3 regions of the Streptomyces sp. NPDC002935 genome follow, and region 3 is predicted to be linked to each of the others. Evidence: predicted binding sites of a transcription regulator. Region 3 holds the regulator's gene; each other region holds the start of a gene.
What was found. The regulator HrcA, encoded in region 3, represses chaperone genes, less so after heat shock. The targets are predictions, from matches to a motif close to TTNGCACTCNGNNNNNCNGAGTGCNAA.
Positions count from the first base shown of each region.

Region 1 (6,422 bases), on a different contig from region 3:
ACGTCGACCTGGGCGAGGGCGTCCAGACCCACCAGGTGCAGGGCGTCGACGAGCATGCCCAACTCCACGCCGTAGCCGACGGGGAACGGGAGCTGTTCGAGCAGGGAGCGACGGGCCGCGTACTCGCCGCCGAGGGGCTGGACGAAGCCCGCGAGCTGCGGCCAGTGCATGTTGAGCAGGGGGCGGGCCATCAGCTCGGTGACCCGGCCGCCCTGTCCCGAGGCGCCGCCCAGCGGGCGGTCGTACATGGCCTTGACCAGATCGACGCCGGGGTCGGTGAGCAGCGGGCCCACGATTCCGGAGACGAAGTCGGACGAGAACTCCTTGAGGTCCGCGTCGATGAAACAGACGATGTCCCCGCTCGTCACGAGCAGTGACCGCCAGAGCACCTCGCCCTTGCCGGGCACTGCCGGAATCCGCGGGAGGATGTCGTCGCGGTGCACGACTCTCGCGCCCGCGGCGGCGGCGACCGCGGAGGTGCGGTCCGTCGAGCCCGAGTCGACGACGACGATCTCGTCGACGAGGGGTACCTGCTGCATCAGGTCGTGGCGGATGATCGCGACGATCTCGCCGACCGTCTCCTCCTCGTTGAGCGCGGGCAGCACGACACTGACCGTCGACCCCGTGATGCGTTTCGCGGCCATGAGCCTGTGGAGCGGGCGGTCGGTCAGGGACCAGGAGCGTGTGCCCAGCCAGCTTTCGACTTCTTTCAGCACGGTCTGCGGCTCCTCACTGTCTGATCACACGCTCTCATCAGCGTGCCCGCTGCGGCCAGCGGCAGATCGATTGCCGTCGTCTCGCGGTTCGGACGACTATCTCAACTGTCCTGGCCTTCGGTTACAGTCTTGAACAACGCGGATGACCATCGCATGTCCTGGATCGTCGGTACGTATCGCGTTCAACAGTCCAACAATTAAATACCGCTCATCCAGAGGGGCAGAGGGATACGGCCCGATGAAGCCCCGGCAACCCTCCAGCCGGTCTCGTACCGATCGATGTCGATCGCGTCGCGAGGCTCCCGGCTAGGGAAGGTGCCAAATCCGTCTCACGGCGAAGTGCGTCGTGAGGAAGATGAGGAGAAAGGGCCTCGCCTCCATGGCTGCGCAGACAGTTGCAAGCACCACGAACTCCGTGAGCTCCGCCGAAGCGGTGGACCTCGGCCCGGCCGCGGCGCTTTCCTGCCGCGAGTGCGGGCACCGCGTCCCGCTCGGTCCGGTCTTCGCCTGCGAGGAGTGTTTCGGCCCGCTGGAGATCGCCTACGACTTCTCGGCCTACGAAACCGAGGAGCTCCGCAAGCGCATCGAAGCGGGACCCGCGAACATCTGGCGCTACGCGCCCCTCCTGCCCGTCCCCGCGGACGTGGCCGAGAAGCCGAACATCAACCCCGGCTGGACCAAGCTCGTCCAGGCCGACAACCTGGCCCGCGCGCTCGGTGTCGACGCCGGCAAGCTCTTCGTCAAGGACGACTCCGGCAACCCGACGCACTCCTTCAAGGACCGCGTCGTCGCCCAGGCCATCGAAGCGGCCCGCGCCTTCGGCTTCACCACCCTCTCCTGCTCCTCCACCGGCAACCTCGCCGGCGCCGTCGGCGCCGCGGCGGCCCGCGCCGGCTTCCGCTCCTGCGTGTTCATCCCGCACGACCTGGAGCAGGGCAAGGTCGTCATGGCCGCGGTCTACGGCGGCGAGCTCGTCGGCATCCAGGGCAACTACGACGACGTGAACCGCTTCTGCTCCGAGCTGATCGGCGACCCGGCCGGCGAGGGCTGGGGCTTCGTCAACGTCAACCTGCGGCCGTACTACGCCGAGGGCTCCAAGACGCTGGCGTACGAGATCTGCGAGCAGCTCGGCTGGAAGCTCCCCGACCAGCTCGTCGTGCCGATCGCCTCCGGCTCCCAGCTCACGAAGATCGACAAGGGACTGCAGGAGCTGATCAAGCTCGGGCTCGTCGAGGACAAGCCGTACAAGATCTTCGGCGCGCAGGCCGAGGGCTGCTCCCCGGTGTCCGTCGCCTACAAGGCCGGCCACGACGTCGTACGGCCGCAGAAGCCGGACACCATCGCCAAGTCGCTGGCCATCGGCAACCCCGCGGACGGGCCGTACGTGCTCGACATCGCGCGGCGCACCGGCGGTGCGGTGGAGGACGTGAACGACGAGCAGATCGTCGACGCGATCAAGCTGCTCGCGCGCACGGAGGGCATCTTCGCGGAGACGGCCGGTGGTGTGACCGTGGGCGTCACCCGCAAGCTGATCGAGAACGGTCTTCTCGACCCGACCCTCACCACGGTCGTGCTGAACACCGGCGACGGCCTCAAGACTCTGGACGCGGTGGCCTCGGACACCGGGCTGACCGCGACCATCCGCCCGAACCTCGACTCCTTCCGAGAGGCTGGCCTCGCATCATGAGCGTCAACGTCCGCATCCCCACCATCCTGCGCACCTACACCGGGGGCGCCGCCGAGGTGTCGGCCGAGGGCACGACCCTCGCCGAGGTCATCGCCGACTTGGAGAGCAACCACACGGGCATCGCCGCGCGCGTTCTGGACGACCAGGGCAAGCTGCGCCGCTTCGTCAACGTGTACGTCAACGACGACGACGTCCGGTTCGAGCAGGGCCTTCAGACGGCGACCCCGGACGGTGTCGGTGTCTCGATCATTCCGGCCGTCGCCGGAGGCTGATCGTTACCCTCGGTAATGCCGAACACGCTGAGTTCATCGAATTGCCCCCTCCGTGAGAGAAACGGAGGGGGCAATTCTGTAGGGTTGAGCGCGCTACAGTTGGGGAAGTCGCTTCGCTTTCGATGTTGGTTTCATGCCGGACGCATATGAGTTCTTGCCCGGCATCCGACAAGAAGTAGCCAAACTGCCCCGCCTATTTGAGCCGTTTATGGCATTTACGGGGCCCGACTTGCCCTGAATCCTTGCACATTCTCCGCATATCAGCGATCAGCCATGCCCAGAATTCTCGTCCGATTGACCTGTTGCAGACGGCAGTTGGACAGATACATTCAGCCGCGGTCGACGCGTTCCGGCGCACACCCCCAACCGTTGGGGGGGTGAGGTTTGACCCGGATCCGCGAAGTGTGGATCTGTGCAAGGGCCAGTAATAGGGGAGTTAGGCATGGCTCAGGGCACCGTCAAGTGGTTCAACGCGGAGAAGGGGTACGGCTTCATCGCGGTCGACGGTGGTGCGGACGTCTTCGTGCACTACAGCGCGATTCAGATGGACGGCTACCGCACCCTTGAAGAGGGTCAGCGAGTGGAGTTCGAAATCTCGCAGGGCCAGAAGGGTCCGCAGGCGGACATGGTCAAACTCGCCGTCTGATCCGGGCGCGAACGACCACCGACGCACTCACGCCGGGGGGCCCGCATCCCACCAGGGATGCGGGCCTCTCGTGCGTCCTCGGCCGCCCTCCGCTGTCCTGCGCGCGCCCGCGCGCCCGCGAGCGCCTTCTCGGGCGCCGCGCGGAGGCTGCGCCCGGAGGCCCGTACGGAGGCCGCTCGTGGGGCCCGTTTTCACGAGAGGCGCTTGCACTCGCAGGGGTCGAGTGCTAATCATTGGCGTTAGCACTCTCCCAGTGAGAGTGACAGAACTTGGATCGGGCCAGTGAGGCCCGCGGGCCTGTGGGGCAAGGAACCACAAGGCTTGCAGGCCGTCCGTCGCGGGCGCGGGCACGATCCGGAGCAATCCACCCCGTCCGGGAGGACCACTTCACATGGCCAAGATCATCGCGTTCGACGAGGAGGCACGGCGCGGTCTCGAGCGCGGGATGAACCAGCTCGCCGACGCCGTCAAGGTCACCCTTGGCCCCAAGGGCCGCAACGTCGTCCTCGAGAAGAAGTGGGGCGCGCCCACGATCACCAACGATGGTGTTTCCATCGCCAAGGAGATCGAGCTCGAGGACCCGTACGAGAAGATCGGCGCCGAGCTGGTCAAGGAAGTCGCCAAGAAGACGGACGACGTCGCGGGCGACGGTACGACCACGGCGACCGTGCTGGCCCAGGCGCTCGTGCGCGAGGGTCTGCGCAACGTCGCCGCCGGCGCCAACCCGATGGCCCTCAAGCGCGGTATCGAGAAGGCCGTCGAGGCTGTCTCCGGTGCCCTCCTTGAGCAGGCCAAGGATGTCGAGACCAAGGAGCAGATCGCTTCCACGGCCTCCATCTCCGCCGCCGACACCCAGATCGGCGAGCTCATCGCCGAGGCGATGGACAAGGTCGGCAAGGAAGGCGTCATCACCGTCGAGGAGTCCCAGACCTTCGGTCTGGAGCTGGAACTCACCGAGGGCATGCGCTTCGACAAGGGCTACATCTCGGCGTACTTCGCCACCGACATGGAGCGTATGGAGGCCGTCCTCGACGACCCGTACATCCTGATCGCGAACTCCAAGATCGCGAACGTCAAGGACCTGCTCCCGCTCCTCGAGAAGGTCATGCAGGGCGGCAAGCCGCTGCTGATCATCGCTGAGGACGTCGAGGGCGAGGCCCTGTCGACCCTGGTCGTCAACAAGATCCGTGGCACCTTCAAGTCCGTCGCCGTCAAGGCTCCGGGCTTCGGTGACCGCCGCAAGGCCATGCTCGGCGACATCGCCATCCTCACGGGCGGCGAGGTCATCTCCGAGGAGGTCGGCCTCAAGCTGGAGAACGCGGGTCTGGACCTGCTGGGCCGCGCCCGCAAGGTCGTCATCACCAAGGACGAGACCACGATCGTCGACGGCTCCGGCTCTGCCGACCAGGTCGCCGGCCGGGTCAACCAGATCCGTGCCGAGATCGAGAACTCGGACTCGGACTACGACCGCGAGAAGCTCCAGGAGCGTCTGGCGAAGCTGGCCGGCGGCGTGGCCGTCATCAAGGCCGGTGCCGCCACCGAGGTCGAGCTCAAGGAGCGCAAGCACCGCATCGAGGACGCCGTTCGCAACGCGAAGGCGGCCGTCGAGGAGGGCATCGTCGCCGGTGGTGGCGTGGCTCTGCTCCAGGCTTCCTCGGTCTTCGAGAAGCTCGAGCTCACGGGTGACGAGGCGACCGGCGCCAACGCCGTGAAGCTCGCCCTGGAGGCCCCGCTCAAGCAGATCGCCGTCAACGGTGGTCTCGAGGGTGGCGTCATCGTCGAGAAGGTGCGCAACCTGCCCGTCGGTCACGGCCTGAACGCCGCGACCGGTGAGTACGTCGACATGATCGCCGAAGGCATCATCGACCCGGCGAAGGTGACCCGCTCTGCTCTGCAGAACGCCGCCTCCATCGCCGCGCTGTTCCTCACCACCGAGGCCGTCATCGCCGACAAGCCGGAGAAGGCCGCTGCCGGCGGCGCTCCGGGCGGCATGCCGGGCGGTGACATGGACTTCTGATCGACCCCGGTCGATCATCGTCCTGACGTTCCGAGGGCGGCACCTTCCCGAGAGGGAGGGTGCCGCCCTCGGGCGTTTTCCGAGTCCCTGCGGCCGGGTTCCCTCCCCGTGAGCGTGGCCCGGATCACAGCGGCAGTTCGCGACGTGGCGGAATGCCGTGCCCGGTGCGGCGGTTGTCGCTGAAGAGCAGTCGATGCATGTGCACATACCGCATGGAATCTCCTGCCTCGCCGACCACGACGTCATACCGACCACCCCGCCGAGGAGCCCCCACGTGACCGCTGACGCCGCGACCCGCGCAGCCGAGATCCTGTCCCGTCCCGTCTCGATCAACGGCCTGACCGTCCCGAACCGGATCGCCATGGCCCCGATGACCCGGATGTTCTCGCCGGGCGGTGTACCGGGGGAGGACGTGGTGGGCTACTACTCCCGCCGCGCCGCCGCGGGCGTCGGCCTGATCGTCACCGAGGGCACCTACGTCGGCCACGACTCGGCCGGACAGAGCGACGCGGTGCCGCGCTTCCACGGCGAGGACCAGCTCGCCGGATGGGCGAAGGTCGCCGACGCCGTGCACGCGGCGGGCGGCACGATCGTCCCGCAGCTCTGGCACATCGGCATGGTCCGCAAGGCGGGCGAGCCGCCCTTCACGGACGCCCCGCCCGTCGGCCCCTCCGGCCTCTACAAGGAGGGCGCCGAGGTCACCGGCAAGAGCATGACCCAGCAGGACCTCGACGACGTCATCGAGGCGTTCGCCAAGGCCGCCGCCGATGCCGAGCGCATCGGCTTCGACGGTGTCGAACTGCACGGTGCCCACGGCTACCTGCTCGACCAGTTCCACTGGGCGGGCACCAACCGCCGCGAGGACGCGTACGGCGGCGACCCGGTGGCCCGTACGAAGTTCTCGGCCGAGATCGTCGCGGCGGTGCGGGCCGCGGTCTCGCCGGAGTTCCCCGTCATCTTCCGCTACTCGCAGTGGAAGCAGCAGGCCTACGACGCCCGGCTCGCCGAGACCCCGGAGGAGCTGGAGGCGATCCTCACGCCGCTCGCCGCCGCCGGAGTGGACGCCTTCCACGCCTCCACGCGC
Region 1 is NZ_JBEXNW010000042.1:41,603-48,024, forward strand. It holds gene ABZX90_RS37700 (glucosyl-3-phosphoglycerate synthase) at 1-716, opposite strand, end outside; SAM riboswitch class I at 922-1,078, shown strand; gene thrC (threonine synthase) at 1,096-2,403, shown strand; gene ABZX90_RS37710 (MoaD/ThiS family protein) at 2,400-2,675, shown strand; gene ABZX90_RS37715 (cold-shock protein) at 3,118-3,321, shown strand; gene groL (chaperonin GroEL) at 3,713-5,338, shown strand; gene ABZX90_RS37725 (NADH:flavin oxidoreductase) at 5,613-6,422, shown strand, end outside.
Region 1: groL (chaperonin GroEL) is a predicted target of HrcA. The motif match lies at 3,561-3,587, and genes of this name have one in related genera.

Region 2 (6,422 bases), on a different contig from region 3:
GGGAACACGCTGACCTCCTCGGTCAAGTCGTACCTGAACACGCTCGACCCGGACGACACCTACATGATCCCGGTCGGCGCCTCGGCGAAGTACGCGCTGACCCACACGAGCTTCTCCAACTGGCCCTCCACGTACACCTATTACCCGGTGGTGGCGACCGGCCACGACGGCACAGCCGCCGCGCTGGCCACTATGTGGTGGGGCGCGCCGGGCACCGTGGCACTCGCGTACACCGACAGCTGGCGCGGCGGCACCACGGCGGGTGCCGCGATGAACGTGTTCGGCCCGCTGCTGTGGACGGACGTCACCACCCTCTCCTCCGCGACCAAGTCCTACCTGGTCAAGGGCGCCGCGAACATCAACGGTGCGGCGGTCTTCGGAGGCACCGGCTCGGTGTCGACGACGGCGCTGAACTCCGCGGGCGCGGCGATCAGCGCGAGCAGCAGCCAGTGGAAGTACGCGCCGTACTACAACGGCGTGGAGCCGATGGCGAGCTCGTACTCCTCGGCCGGGTCGGCCGAGAGTGCTCCGGCGGCGCGTCCCGGCGTGGCGCCGCGGCCCCTCGCGGAGCCGGACCTCGGTCCGCTCAGCACCCGCCACCAGCAGTAGGCGGCTTCGCGGGTGCCCCCACCAGCATGGTCGGGGCACCCGCCACCCGCGTCAGGAACACCGTGGCCGACCGGGGGCCCTGCGGCTTCACCTTCCGGCGCAGTTCCTCGGGCTCGACGGCCGATCCGCGCTTCTTCACGGTCAGGACGCCGACCTCCCGCTCCCGGAGCAGCGCCTTCAACTTCTTCACGTTGAAGTGGAGTTGATCGGTGATCTCGTACGCGGAGGCGTACGGCGTCGGGCGCAGTTCGTCGGCCGTGACGTAGGCGATCGTCTCGTCGACCAGTCCGCCGTCCAGGTCCTCGGCCACCTCGGCGACGAGGTGGGCGCGGATGACGGCGCCGTCCGGCTCGTACAGATAGCGCCCGACCGTCCGTACGGCCGGATCCGGCAGCCCGCGTCCGCGCAGTTCGCGCGGGCCCGGCAGCAGGGTGGCGCGCACCAGGCCGGGCTCCGTGCCGAACCACAGCACCGCCTCCTTCACGTCCCCGCCGTCCGAGATCCACTCGGCCTCCGCCTCGGCGGGGATCGCCTCGTGCGGGATGCCGGGGGCGATCTTCAGCGCGGCGACCGGAGATTTCACGGCGGCCCCGACCGCCCACGAGAGCGGCGGCGAGTACGCCTCCGGGTCGAAGATCCGGCCCCGGCCGCCCCGGCGCGCCGGGTCCACGAAGACCGCGTCGTACGAAGAGGTGTCCACCTCGGTGACGTCGGTCTCGCGCACCTCGATCAGGTCCGCGAGTCCCAGCGCGTCGGCGTTCGCCCGGGCGGCGGCGGCCGTCAGCGGATCACGGTCGACGGCGAGGACGCGGATTCCGGCGCGGGCCAGCGCGATCGCGTCGCCGCCGATGCCGCAGCAGAGATCGGCGACGGAACGGACTCCCAGCGCGCGCAGCCGCTCGGCGCGGTGGACCGCCACGCTCGTCCGGGTGGACTGCTCGACCCCGTTCGGGGTGAAGAACATCCGTCCGGCGTCCTCGGCCCCGAACTTCGCCGCCGCCCGCTGCCGCAGCCGTGCCTGTCCGAGGGCCGCCGAGACGAGTTCGGCGGGGTGCTCGCGGCGCAGCCGGGTGGCGACGGCCAGTTCCTGTGCCGGTTCGGTGGCGCGGACCTCGTCGAGCAGGGCGCGGCCCTCGTCGGTGAGGAGGGAGGCGAAGGAGACGTCGTTCACCCGGCCATTGTGGGCCAGTCGGTGGACGGTGTGCTTCCAGCGGCGGTGTCGGGGCCCTCGTAAGGGCGGTGACCTGGGAGGATCCGGCTCCATGCGACCCGTACGACAAAATGATAAAAACGGCACAAACGGGGCCGGTGCGTGCTGGGGAGTCGGCGTCCTCGCCCTCGCCCTCCTCGTCTCCGGCTGTGCCGAGACCGGCTCGGGGTCGGGCTCCGGCTCAGGCTCCGGTTCCGGCGCGGGCTCCGGCGCCGGTGCCGCCGAGCCGGCCCACGGCCGGCGGGCCGAGCTCCGGGCGGCCCCCGCCCGCGCCCTCGACGCGTACGCCACCCGGCTCCGCGTGGCGCAGGCCCGGCGCGTCGCCGCCGCCAGGCGCTGGGGGCTGGCCGAGGTGCCGCTGACACCCCCGGCACCGCCCGCCAGGAAGCCGGTCATCGAGGCCCGCAAGGGGTTCGAGGTCGACGACCAGGAGGAGCTGGGGCTGCCGCCGGTCTTCACGACCGTCCCCACCAAGGACAAGGTCGTCTTCCTCACCATCGACGACGGCGAGGAGAAGGACCCCGCGTTCCTGCGGATGATGAGCGACCTGAAGATCCCGTACACCGCCTTCCTCAGCGACTACCTGGTCAAGGACGACTACGGGTACTTCCGGAAGATGCGCGACCGCGGCATCACGCTCAACAACCACACGCTGCACCATCCCTATCTGCCCGCCCTGTCCTACGCGCGGCAGAAGCGCGAGATCTGCGGCATGCAGGACGTGATGAAGAAGCAGTTCGGCAAGCGCCCGACCGTCTTCCGCCCGCCGTACGGCAACTACAACCAGGACACCCTGCGCGCCGCCAAGCACTGCGGCGTCAAGTACGCGCCCATCTGGGACGAGGAAGTCTTCGTCGACCACTGGGAGTACCGCGAGAGCGACCAGGACCTGCACCCCGGCGACATCGTCCTCACCCACTTCCGGGGCCGGAAGGACTGGAAGGGCACCATGCCCGACATGGTCCGCCGCTTCCTGAGGACCGTCACGGACAAGGGGTACGCGGTCGCGCGGCTGGAGGACTACCTGTGAGGCCGCGGACGCCCGTCGCCTGGCTGCTCGCGGCGGTGCTGCTGACCGGCTGCGCGCAGTCCGTCGACCCCATCGAGCGACTGGGCAAGAAGGCGGCCCAAAGGGTGCACCCGCAGGAGTCGGCGTACCGCCGCTGGGGGCTGGCCACCCCGCTCGCCGCGGCGCCGAAAGCGCCCGCCCGGACCACCGCGCGCACCGCGGGCCCGGGACTGCCCCCCGTCGTGGACCATGTGCGCACCCACGACAAGGTGGTCTTCCTGACGTACGACGACGGCGCCGAGCGCGATCCGCGGTTCGTCGACATGGTCCGCGAACTGCGGCTGCCGGTCAGCATGTTCCTCACGGACAGTGTCGTCGGGCCGGGGTACGGGCACTTCGCCCGGCTGCGCGCGGTCGGCGCGAGCGTCCAGAACCACACCCTCGACCACGCCTCCCTGCGCGGCCTGCCCTACGCCGGCCAGCGCGCCGAGATCTGCGGACAGCAGGACAAGCTCAGACAGCGTTTCGGCATCCGGCCCCGGCTGCTGCGGCCCCCCTACGGCAGGTACGACAGCACCACCCTGCGCGCCGCCGCCGACTGCGGGGTCGCCGCGATCGTCCTCGGCCGGGCGGCCGACGCGCACCGGCTCCGGCCGGGCGACATCCTCTCCGGCTTCGGCGAACCCAATCTCACGGACGCCACGCTCCGGTTGCTCCGGCGCATCCAGGCGGAGGGCTTCACCCCGGCCCGGCTGGAGAACTACCTCTGAGGTGCCGCCGTTCGGCGCGGTCCGGCACCGTTCGGCCCGCGCCACGCCGACGCCTTTGGCACTCCGCTTGACCGAGTGCTAATCGCAGTCATAGTCTCAGGTCTGGCACTCCCCCCTGGAGAGTGCCAATAGCGACAGGGCAGATCCGGCACCCGCGACGACGGATCCACCTGGTCGCCACCTCAGACAGTTAACCCCGTGAGATCTCCGAAGGGGGAGGTCGGATCGTGACGACCACCAGCTCCAAGGTTGCCATCAAGCCGCTCGAGGACCGCATTGTGGTCCAGCCGCTCGACGCCGAGCAGACCACGGCCTCTGGCCTGGTCATCCCGGACACCGCCAAGGAGAAGCCCCAGGAGGGCGTCGTCCTTGCCGTGGGTCCGGGTCGCTTCGAGGACGGTAACCGTCTTCCGCTCGACGTCACCGTCGGCGACGTCGTGCTCTACAGCAAGTACGGCGGCACCGAGGTGAAGTACAACGGCGAGGAGTACCTCGTCCTCTCGGCTCGCGACGTGCTCGCGATCATCGAGAAGTAATTCACCCGGTAAGGGCGTTCGGGGACTTCCCCCGGACAACCCCGCACCAAGCATTGCAGTGAACTGCGCCCCTGGCCCCCGCTACCTTTGATGAACCGGGCGCTGGGGGCGCCGTTCGTTTCTCCCAAGTTTTCCGAGAGGGCTGAACCGCTCCCATGGCGAAGATCCTGAAGTTCGACGAGGACGCCCGTCGCGCCCTCGAGCGCGGCGTCAACAAGCTTGCCGACACGGTGAAGGTGACGATCGGCCCCAAGGGCCGCAACGTCGTCATCGACAAGAAGTTCGGCGCCCCCACCATCACCAACGACGGCGTGACCATCGCCCGTGAGGTCGAGCTCGACGACCCGTTCGAGAACCTCGGCGCGCAGCTGGTGAAGGAGGTGGCGACCAAGACCAACGACATCGCGGGTGACGGTACGACCACCGCCACCGTGCTCGCCCAGGCGCTCGTCCGCGAGGGCCTGAGGAACGTCGCCGCCGGCGCGTCGCCCGCCCTCCTGAAGAAGGGCATCGACGCCGCGGTCAAGGCCGTCTCCGAGGAGCTCCTCGCGACGGCCCGCCCGATCGACGACAAGTCCGACATCGCCGCCGTGGCCGGGCTCTCCGCCCAGGACAGCCAGGTCGGCGAGCTCATCGCCGAGGCGATGGACAAGGTCGGCAAGGACGGTGTCATCACCGTCGAGGAGTCCAACACCTTCGGTCTGGAGCTGGACTTCACCGAGGGCATGGCCTTCGACAAGGGCTACCTGTCCCCGTACATGGTGTCCGACCAGGAGCGTATGGAGGCCGTCCTCGACGACCCGTACATCCTCATCCACCAGGGCAAGATCAGCTCCATCCAGGACCTGCTGCCGCTGCTGGAGAAGGTCATCCAGTCGAACGCCTCCAAGCCGCTGCTGATCATCGCCGAGGACGTCGAGGGCGAGGCCCTGTCGACCCTGGTCGTGAACAAGATCCGCGGCACGTTCAACGCCGTCGCCGTGAAGGCCCCCGGCTTCGGTGACCGCCGCAAGGCCATGCTCGGCGACATCGCCACCCTCACCGGTGGTCAGGTCATCGCCGAGGAGGTCGGCCTCAAGCTCGACCAGGTCGGCCTGGACGTGCTGGGCAGCGCCCGCCGCGTGACCGTCACCAAGGACGACACCACCATCGTCGACGGTGGCGGCAGCTCCGACGAGGTCGTCGGCCGCGTCAACCAGATCAAGGCCGAGATCGAGAACACCGACTCCGACTGGGACCGCGAGAAGCTCCAGGAGCGCCTCGCGAAGCTGGCCGGCGGCGTGTGCGTGATCAAGGTCGGCGCCGCCACCGAGGTGGAGCTCAAGGAGAAGAAGCACCGTCTCGAGGACGCCATCTCCGCGACCCGCGCCGCGGTCGAGGAGGGCATCGTCTCCGGCGGTGGCTCCGCGCTCGTCCACGCCGTGAAGATCCTCGAGGGCAACCTCGGCAAGACCGGCGACGAGGCCACGGGTGTCGCGGTCGTCCGCAAGGCCGCCGTCGAGCCGCTGCGCTGGATCGCCGAGAACTCCGGCCTGGAGGGTTACGTCATCACCGCCAAGGTCGCCGAGCTCGACAAGGGCCAGGGCTTCAACGCCGCCACCGGTGAGTACGGCGACCTGGTCAAGGCCGGCGTCATCGACCCGGTCAAGGTCACCCGCTCCGCCCTTGAGAACGCCGCCTCCATCGCCTCCCTGCTCCTCACGACCGAGACCCTGGTCGTCGAGAAGCCGGCCGAGGACGAGGGCGACGCCGGCCACGGCGGTCACGGGCACTCCCACTGACGTCCGACGTCATGAGTGCGGACACGCCCACCGAGGCGTGACGACGTGAAGAGGTCCCCGTTCCCGACAGGAACGGGGACCTCCCGCGTTTCCGTGAGGCTGTTCCCCGGTGCTGTCCCTCCGGCGCGCCGAGCGGTCAGCCCTCCAGCGCGTCCAGCGCGCCGAGCCCGGCCATCAGACCCAGCCGGTCGTACTGCCACCAGCCCTCGACGATCTTTCCGTCCTCCCCGCACCGGAAGATGGTCGTGCCGGTCATGGAGGCCTGCTTCCCGGACGCCGGGATCCCCATGAAGTCGCCCGTGTGCATGCCGTTCCAGGTCCACCGCGTGCAGACGCGGTCGCCCTCCGTGATCTGGTCGTCGACGGTGAACTTGAAGTCGAAGCCGCCGCGCCACATCTCGATCTCGCGCCGTACCGCGTCGAGCCCGATGGTGTCCTGTTCGTTGGCGGGATCGTGGTCGTGATAGCTCTCCGCCATCAGTCCGTTGAGCGGCTCCAGCTCACCCG
Region 2 is NZ_JBEXNW010000017.1:147,931-154,352, forward strand. It holds gene ABZX90_RS23840 (cell wall-binding repeat-containing protein) at 1-609, shown strand, start outside; gene ABZX90_RS23845 (methyltransferase domain-containing protein) at 587-1,780, opposite strand; gene ABZX90_RS23850 (polysaccharide deacetylase family protein) at 1,872-2,849, shown strand; gene ABZX90_RS23855 (polysaccharide deacetylase family protein) at 2,846-3,598, shown strand; gene groES (co-chaperone GroES) at 3,826-4,134, shown strand; gene groL (chaperonin GroEL) at 4,290-5,915, shown strand; gene ABZX90_RS23870 (ester cyclase) at 6,052-6,422, opposite strand, start outside.
Region 2: groES (co-chaperone GroES) is a predicted target of HrcA. The motif match lies at 3,654-3,680, and genes of this name have one in related genera.

Region 3 (6,422 bases):
CGGACGCGTGCCCCGACAGGGGTTTGGATCACTTGATGGGTGTACGGCCGGGCAGGTCACTTGCCCTGCGCGGGCCAGCAGGTGGGGTCGCCCTTGCACCACATGGTCTTCGTCACGGTGACGGTGACGGTGGGGTCGGGCTGTCCGTTCGGGGGGTTGTAGGTGACCGGCGGGGTGGGGCCGTGGGTCGCGTTGCAGTCGCCCAGGCCGCTCACGTGGAACCACTGCTTGCCTCCGACGGTGGCGCGCAGGTCGCCCCGTACACAGGCGCCGTTGACGGCGCGGGTGACCTTGCCCTTGACGACGATGTCCCGGCCGTCACCCGTCTGGCCCCGGCAGTCGACGGTCGCCACGGTGTTCTCGGTCGGCGAGGACGACTTCCCGGGTGTGTAGACCTTGTTGGCGCCGCCGTAGTGGGCGGTGCAGCTGAGCCAGCGCACGTCCACGTTCTGCCGCTCGAGTTGCTTGGTCGCCGTCTGGTCGGTCGTGTAGGCCACGGTGGCGGCGCTGAGTCCGTCCCCGGGCTCGCACGCGGCCACTCCGAACACGCCCGCCGCGCCCAGCCCGACGGCCATCAGCACCCGCCTGCGCCCCACCCGGCTCCTGATACGCCTCAAAGCCCCCATGGACGGCAGCGTGCCACCGCACGGCGTACCGCGGTAGACCGCAAGCGGCCATCGGGCGCACAACCACCCGAAGGAGTTCCGTGTCCCCCGGCGGGTCGGCTGTGGGCCGCTCCTCAGCCGAGCATCAGCAGCCACTCCTGGAGTTCCACCAGGTTCCCCTCGGGGTCCTTGAGGTGGGCGACGCGCATGCGGTCCGTCATGGGGGCGGGGCCGTGCAACAGGGTCGCGCCACGCGAGACGACCTGCTCGCAGTACGTGTCGAGGTCGTCCACCCGCAGCACGACCAGGGAACGGTGACCGGTCACCACCTCACCGATCTCCCCCAGGACCTCGGCCATCATCGCGCGGTCCTGGAGGGCGATGCCCGCCGACCCGGCGACGGGGCTGAACTTCTCGTACGGGCCCTCGGCCGCGCCCGACTGCGGCTTGAGGCCGAGGACCTCGGAGTAGAAGCGGTAGCAGGCGGCGAAGTCGGAGACGAGCAGCCGTACCTGGGCGAGTTCCATGGATTCCCCGGGGGATGTGCGGGTGGTGGGGTCAGGACCAGCGGCCGGTGCGGGCGAGCAGCAGTGCGGCGGCCACGGTCCCGGCCGTCGACGTACGCAGCACCGTACGCCCCAGGTGGAACGTCTTCGCGCCCGCCTCGGCGAAGAGCGCGACCTCTTCGGGGGAGATCCCGCCCTCGGGGCCGACCACCAGGACGATCTCCCCGGAGCCGGGCAGCGCGGCCGTCGCGAACGGCTCGGTGCCGAGTTCGGTGTCCTCGTGGAGCACGGCGGCGAGATCGGCTTTGGCGAGAAGTACGGCAACCTGCTTGGTCGTCATCGCGTCCGCGACCTCCGGGAAGCGCACGCGGCGGGACTGCTTGCCGGCCTCCCGGGCGGTGGCGCGCCATTTGGCGAGCGCCTTCAGACCCCGGTCGCCCTTCCACTGGGTGATGCAGCGGGAGGCGGCCCAGGGGACGATCGCGTCGACGCCGGTCTCGGTCATGGTCTCGACGGCGAGCTCGCCCCGGTCGCCCTTGGGCAGGGCCTGGACGACCGTGATGCGCGGCTCCTCCGCCGGTTCCTCGGTCACGGAGTCCATCCGCACGATCAGCCGGTCCTTGCCCTCGGTGTCGAGGACCACGCAGTCCGCCCAGCGGCCGGCCCCGTCGGTGAGCCTGACGTCCTCGCCGGCCCGCAGCCGTTTCACGGAGACGGCGTGCCGTCCCTCGGGGCCGTCGAGGACGTAACGTCCGCCGCCGTCCGCGTCGAAGTGCTCGACCAGGAACACCGGTGCTGTCATCGGGCCGCACCCTCTTCCGGGGTCTCCTCGGGCGCCGACAACGCTGTCTTGGCGGCTGCGATCTCGGCGTTCAGTACGTCCACGAGCTGCGCGGCGGGCAGGTCGCGGGCCATGCGGTGGCCCTGTCCCGCCCACAGCGCCATGCCCTGCGCGTCGCCCGCCTTGGCGGCCGCCTTGCGCAGCGGCGAGGTGAGGTGGTGGATCTCGGGGTAGGCGGCGGGGGCGTAGGGGCCGTGTTCGCGCATGAAGCGGTTGGCCAGCCCGCGCGCCGGGCGCCCGGAGAACGCGCGCGTGAGTTCCGTACGGACGAAGAGGGGGTTGGTCAGGGCCTGCTTGTGCACGACGTTCGCGCCGGACTCGGGGGTGGCGAGGAACGCGGTGCCGAGCTGGGCCGCGTTCGCGCCCGCGGCGAGGGCGGCGGCGATCTGGCTGCCGCGCATGATGCCGCCGGCCGCGACGACCGGGATCTGCACGGTCTCGCGGACCTGGGCGACCAGGGAGAGCAGGCCGATGCCCGTGCCGTCCGTCTCCGGGTTGTCGCGGTGGGTGCCCTGGTGTCCGCCGGCCTCTATGCCCTGCGCGATGACCGCGGCGGCGCCCGCCCGCTGCACGGCGAGGGCCTCCTCGGCCGTGGTGGCGGTGACCAGGGTGAACGTGCCGGCGCGGCGCAGGGAGTCCAGGACGTCCTGGCTCGGGACGCCGAAGTGGAAGGAGACCACCGCCACCGGGTTGTCGAGGAGGACGGCGAGCTTGGCGTCGTAGCCGTCGTCGCGGCCGCTGTCCGGATCGCCGAGCTCGGTCTCGTACCAGGCGGCCTCACCGGCGAGCTGGTTGGCGTAGACCTCGACGGCGGCGGGGTCCGCGTACTCGGGCTGCGGCATGAACAGATTGACGCCGAAGGGACGGCCGGTCAGCCCTCGCAGCTGCTTGATCTCCTGGTACATGCCGTCGGCGGTCTTGTACCCGGCGGCGAGGAATCCGAGCCCGCCCGCCTCGGACACCGCGGCCGCGAGCTGGGGGACGGAGACGCCGCCCGCCATGGGGGCCTGCACGATCGGGTGAGGGAAGAGATCGGTCAGTGCGGAGGACATGACGGCATGTTGTCACGTCCCCAGTACAAGTCCGAATCCGGCCGTCCACCCGGCATAGGCCACCGGGATGGGCCGGCACGGGGTGGCTTTCCCACCCCGCGCCGCGCCTGGATCAGCGGCCGTTGAAGGCGTCCTTCAGCCGGGAGAAGAGCCCCTGCTGACCGGGCTGGAACTGGCCGGTGGGCCGCTCCTCGCCGCGCAGTATGGCGAGCTCGCGCAGGAGCCGCTCCTGCTCCGGGTCGAGCTTGGTCGGCGTGGTGACCTCGACGTGCACGATGAGGTCGCCGCGGCCGCCGCCGCGCAGATGCGTGACGCCCCGGCCGTGCAGCGGGATCGACTGGCCGGACTGTGTGCCCGGACGGATGTCGACCTCCTCCATGCCGTCGAGGGTCTCCAGCGGCACCTTGGTGCCGAGGGACGCCGCGGTCATCGGGAGGGTGACCGTGCAGTGCAGGTCGTCGCCGCGCCGCTGGAACGTCGAGTGCGGCAGCTCGTGGATCTCCACGTACAGGTCACCGGCGGGGCCGCCGCCGGGGCCGACCTCGCCCTCGCCCGCGAGCTGGATCCGTGTGCCGTTGTCGACACCGGCCGGGATCTTGACCGTGAGGGTGCGACGGGACCGGACCCGGCCGTCGCCCGCGCAGTCGTGGCACGGGGTCGGGACCACGGTGCCGAAGCCCTGGCACTGCGGACACGGCCGTGAGGTCATGACCTGGCCGAGGAAGGACCGCGTCACCTGGGACACCTCGCCGCGACCGCGGCACATGTCACAGGTCTGCGCGGTGGTGCCGGGTGCGGCGCCTTCGCCGTTGCAGGTGGCGCAGACGACGGCCGTGTCGACCTGGATGTCCTTCGTGGTGCCGAAGGCTGCCTCGTCCAGCTCGATCTCCAGCCGGATCATGGCGTCCTGGCCCCGGCGGGTGCGCGAGCGCGGTCCGCGCTGCGACGCCGTGCCGAAGAAGGCGTCCATGATGTCCGAGAAGTTCCCGAAGCCGCCCGCGCCGAAGCCGCCGGCGCCACCGCCGCCCTGCTGGGACAGCGGGTCGCCGCCGAGGTCGTAGACCTGCTTCTTCTGCGGGTCCGACAACACCTCGTACGCGGCGTTGATCTCCTTGAACCGCTCCTGCGTCTTCGGATCGGGATTGACGTCCGGGTGCAGCTCGCGAGCGAGCCTCCTGAACGCCTTCTTGATCTCGTCCTGGGACGCGTCGCGGCGCACGCCGAGTACGGCGTAGTAGTCCGTGGCCACTTAAGACTCCGCCAGGATCTGTCCGACGTACCGTGCCACCGCTCGTACCGCTCCCATCGTTCCTGGGTAATCCATGCGGGTCGGGCCGACCACGCCGAGTTTGGCTACTGCCTCGCCGCCCGAACCGTAGCCGACCGAGACCACGGACGTGGAGTTGAGTCCCTCATACGCGTTCTCGTGCCCGATTCGCACGGTCATGCTCGAATCCCCGGCCTCTCCAAGCAACTTGAGGAGCACAACCTGCTCCTCCAGCGCTTCGAGCACCGGCCGGATGGTGAGAGGGAAGTCATGTCCGAAACGCGTCAGATTGGCGGTACCGCCGATCATCAGCCGCTCCTCGGTCTCCTCGACGAGTGTCTCCAGCAAAGTGGAGAGCACTGTCGAGACCGTACCCCGGTCCTCCGCCTCGAAGGCGTCCGGGAGGTCTTGCACGAGCTGTGGGACGTCCGCGAAGGGGCGGCCCGCGACCCTGCTGTTGAGCCGGGCCCGCAGATCCGCCAGCGACGTCTCACCGAACGGCGCCGGAGAGTTGATCATGCGCTGCTCGACCCGGCCGGTGTCCGTGATCAGCACGAGCATCACCCGCGCGGGGGCGAGTGACAGCAGCTCCACATGGCGCACGGTCGAGCGGGTCAGCGAGGGGTACTGCACGACGGCGACCTGCCGTGTGAGCTGCGCGAGCAGCCGCACGGTCCGTCCGACGACGTCGTCGAGGTCGACGGCGCCGTCCAGGAAGTTCTGGATGGCCCGCCGCTCGGGCGCGGTCATCGGCTTGACGCCGGCGAGCTTGTCGACGAAGAGCCGGTATCCCTTGTCCGTGGGGATGCGTCCGGCGCTGGTGTGCGGCTGGGCGATGTAGCCCTCGTCCTCCAGGGCCGCCATGTCGTTGCGGACGGTCGCCGGCGAGACACCCAGCCGGTGCCGCTCGGTGAGCGCCTTGGAACCGACCGGTTCCTCGGTGCCCACGTAGTCCTGGACGATGGCGCGCAGCACCTCGAGCCTGCGTTCACTGAGCATCGCGCACACCTCCAGAATTCGACTCGGTGGTCTTCGTGGCCTTCGCGGCTTTCGCCTGGCACTCAACGCACGCGAGTGCCAATGTCCCCCGGCCCAGTGTACGGCGGTGAGGCACGACCCCGGCAAGGGCGGGCCTGCGATGTCGTGCACGGCACCCGGTCACCGCTAGCGTCGCCGCATGAGGCTGACTTGGGAAGAGCTGGGGTGGGAAAGGGTGGCGCCCCGGGTCGGGCGGCGGCGGCTTCCGGACTGGGACTGCACCGTGGGGCTCGTCGTAGGCGAGGGCGCGGCACTGATGGTCGACGCGGGGTCGAGCCTCGCGGAGGGCGCGTGGCTGCGCGCCGAGGCCGAGCGGCTCCTCGGCCCCGGTCGCCGAGTGACGCACCTCGCACTCACCCACCCCCATTTCGACCATGTCTTCGGCGCGGCGGCGTTCGCGGGCGTGGAGATCTTCGCCGCTGGCGGCTCGTCCGGGGTGTACGAGAACGGTCGCGAGGAGTTGTGCGCGGACGCGGTGCGCAACGGACTGGATCTTCGGGCGGCGGAGGAGGCGGCCGACACGCTCGTGCGTCCCGGCCTGTTCGTCCGGGGAACGTGGCACCTGGAACTCGACGGCGGCATCGAGGTCCGGCTGGTGCGGACGGGCGAGGGACACACCGCGCACGACCTCGTGGTCGTGGTGCCCGGCGACCCGACGGTGGTGTTCTGCGGCGACCTGGTCGAGGAGTCCGGCGAGCCCCAGGCGGGTCCCGACGCCGTTCCCTCACGCTGGCCCGCGGCCCTCGACCGGCTGCTCGGCCTCGGCGGCGAGGACGCGGTGTACGTGCCCGGTCACGGAGCGGTGGTGGACGCCGCGTTCGTACGGTCACAGCGGGACGCCCTGGCCGCGCGTTTCGGCGTGTCGCCGTGAGCGCCCCCGGGCTTCTCCTATCGTCATCCGAATGCGCCAGTACTCTCCGGACCTGACCCCGCCGTGGAAGAAGCCGAAGCCCGTGCCCGAGGTCCCGGCGGACCCGGGTCTGGTGGTCGAGGAGCCCGGCACCGGTTTCTGCGGTGCGGTGATCCGCTGCGAGGCGGGCACGGTGACCCTGGAGGACCGCTTCGGCAAGCACCGGGTGTTCCCGCTGGAGCCGCGCGGCTTCCTCCTGGAGG
Region 3 is NZ_JBEXNW010000002.1:292,210-298,631, forward strand. It holds gene ABZX90_RS03450 (hypothetical protein) at 57-575, opposite strand; gene ABZX90_RS03455 (VOC family protein) at 740-1,132, opposite strand; gene ABZX90_RS03460 (16S rRNA (uracil(1498)-N(3))-methyltransferase) at 1,164-1,913, opposite strand; gene ABZX90_RS03465 (nitronate monooxygenase) at 1,910-3,004, opposite strand; gene dnaJ (molecular chaperone DnaJ) at 3,117-4,253, opposite strand; gene hrcA (heat-inducible transcriptional repressor HrcA) at 4,254-5,270, opposite strand; gene ABZX90_RS03480 (MBL fold metallo-hydrolase) at 5,449-6,180, shown strand; gene ABZX90_RS03485 (DUF3097 domain-containing protein) at 6,212-6,422, shown strand, end outside.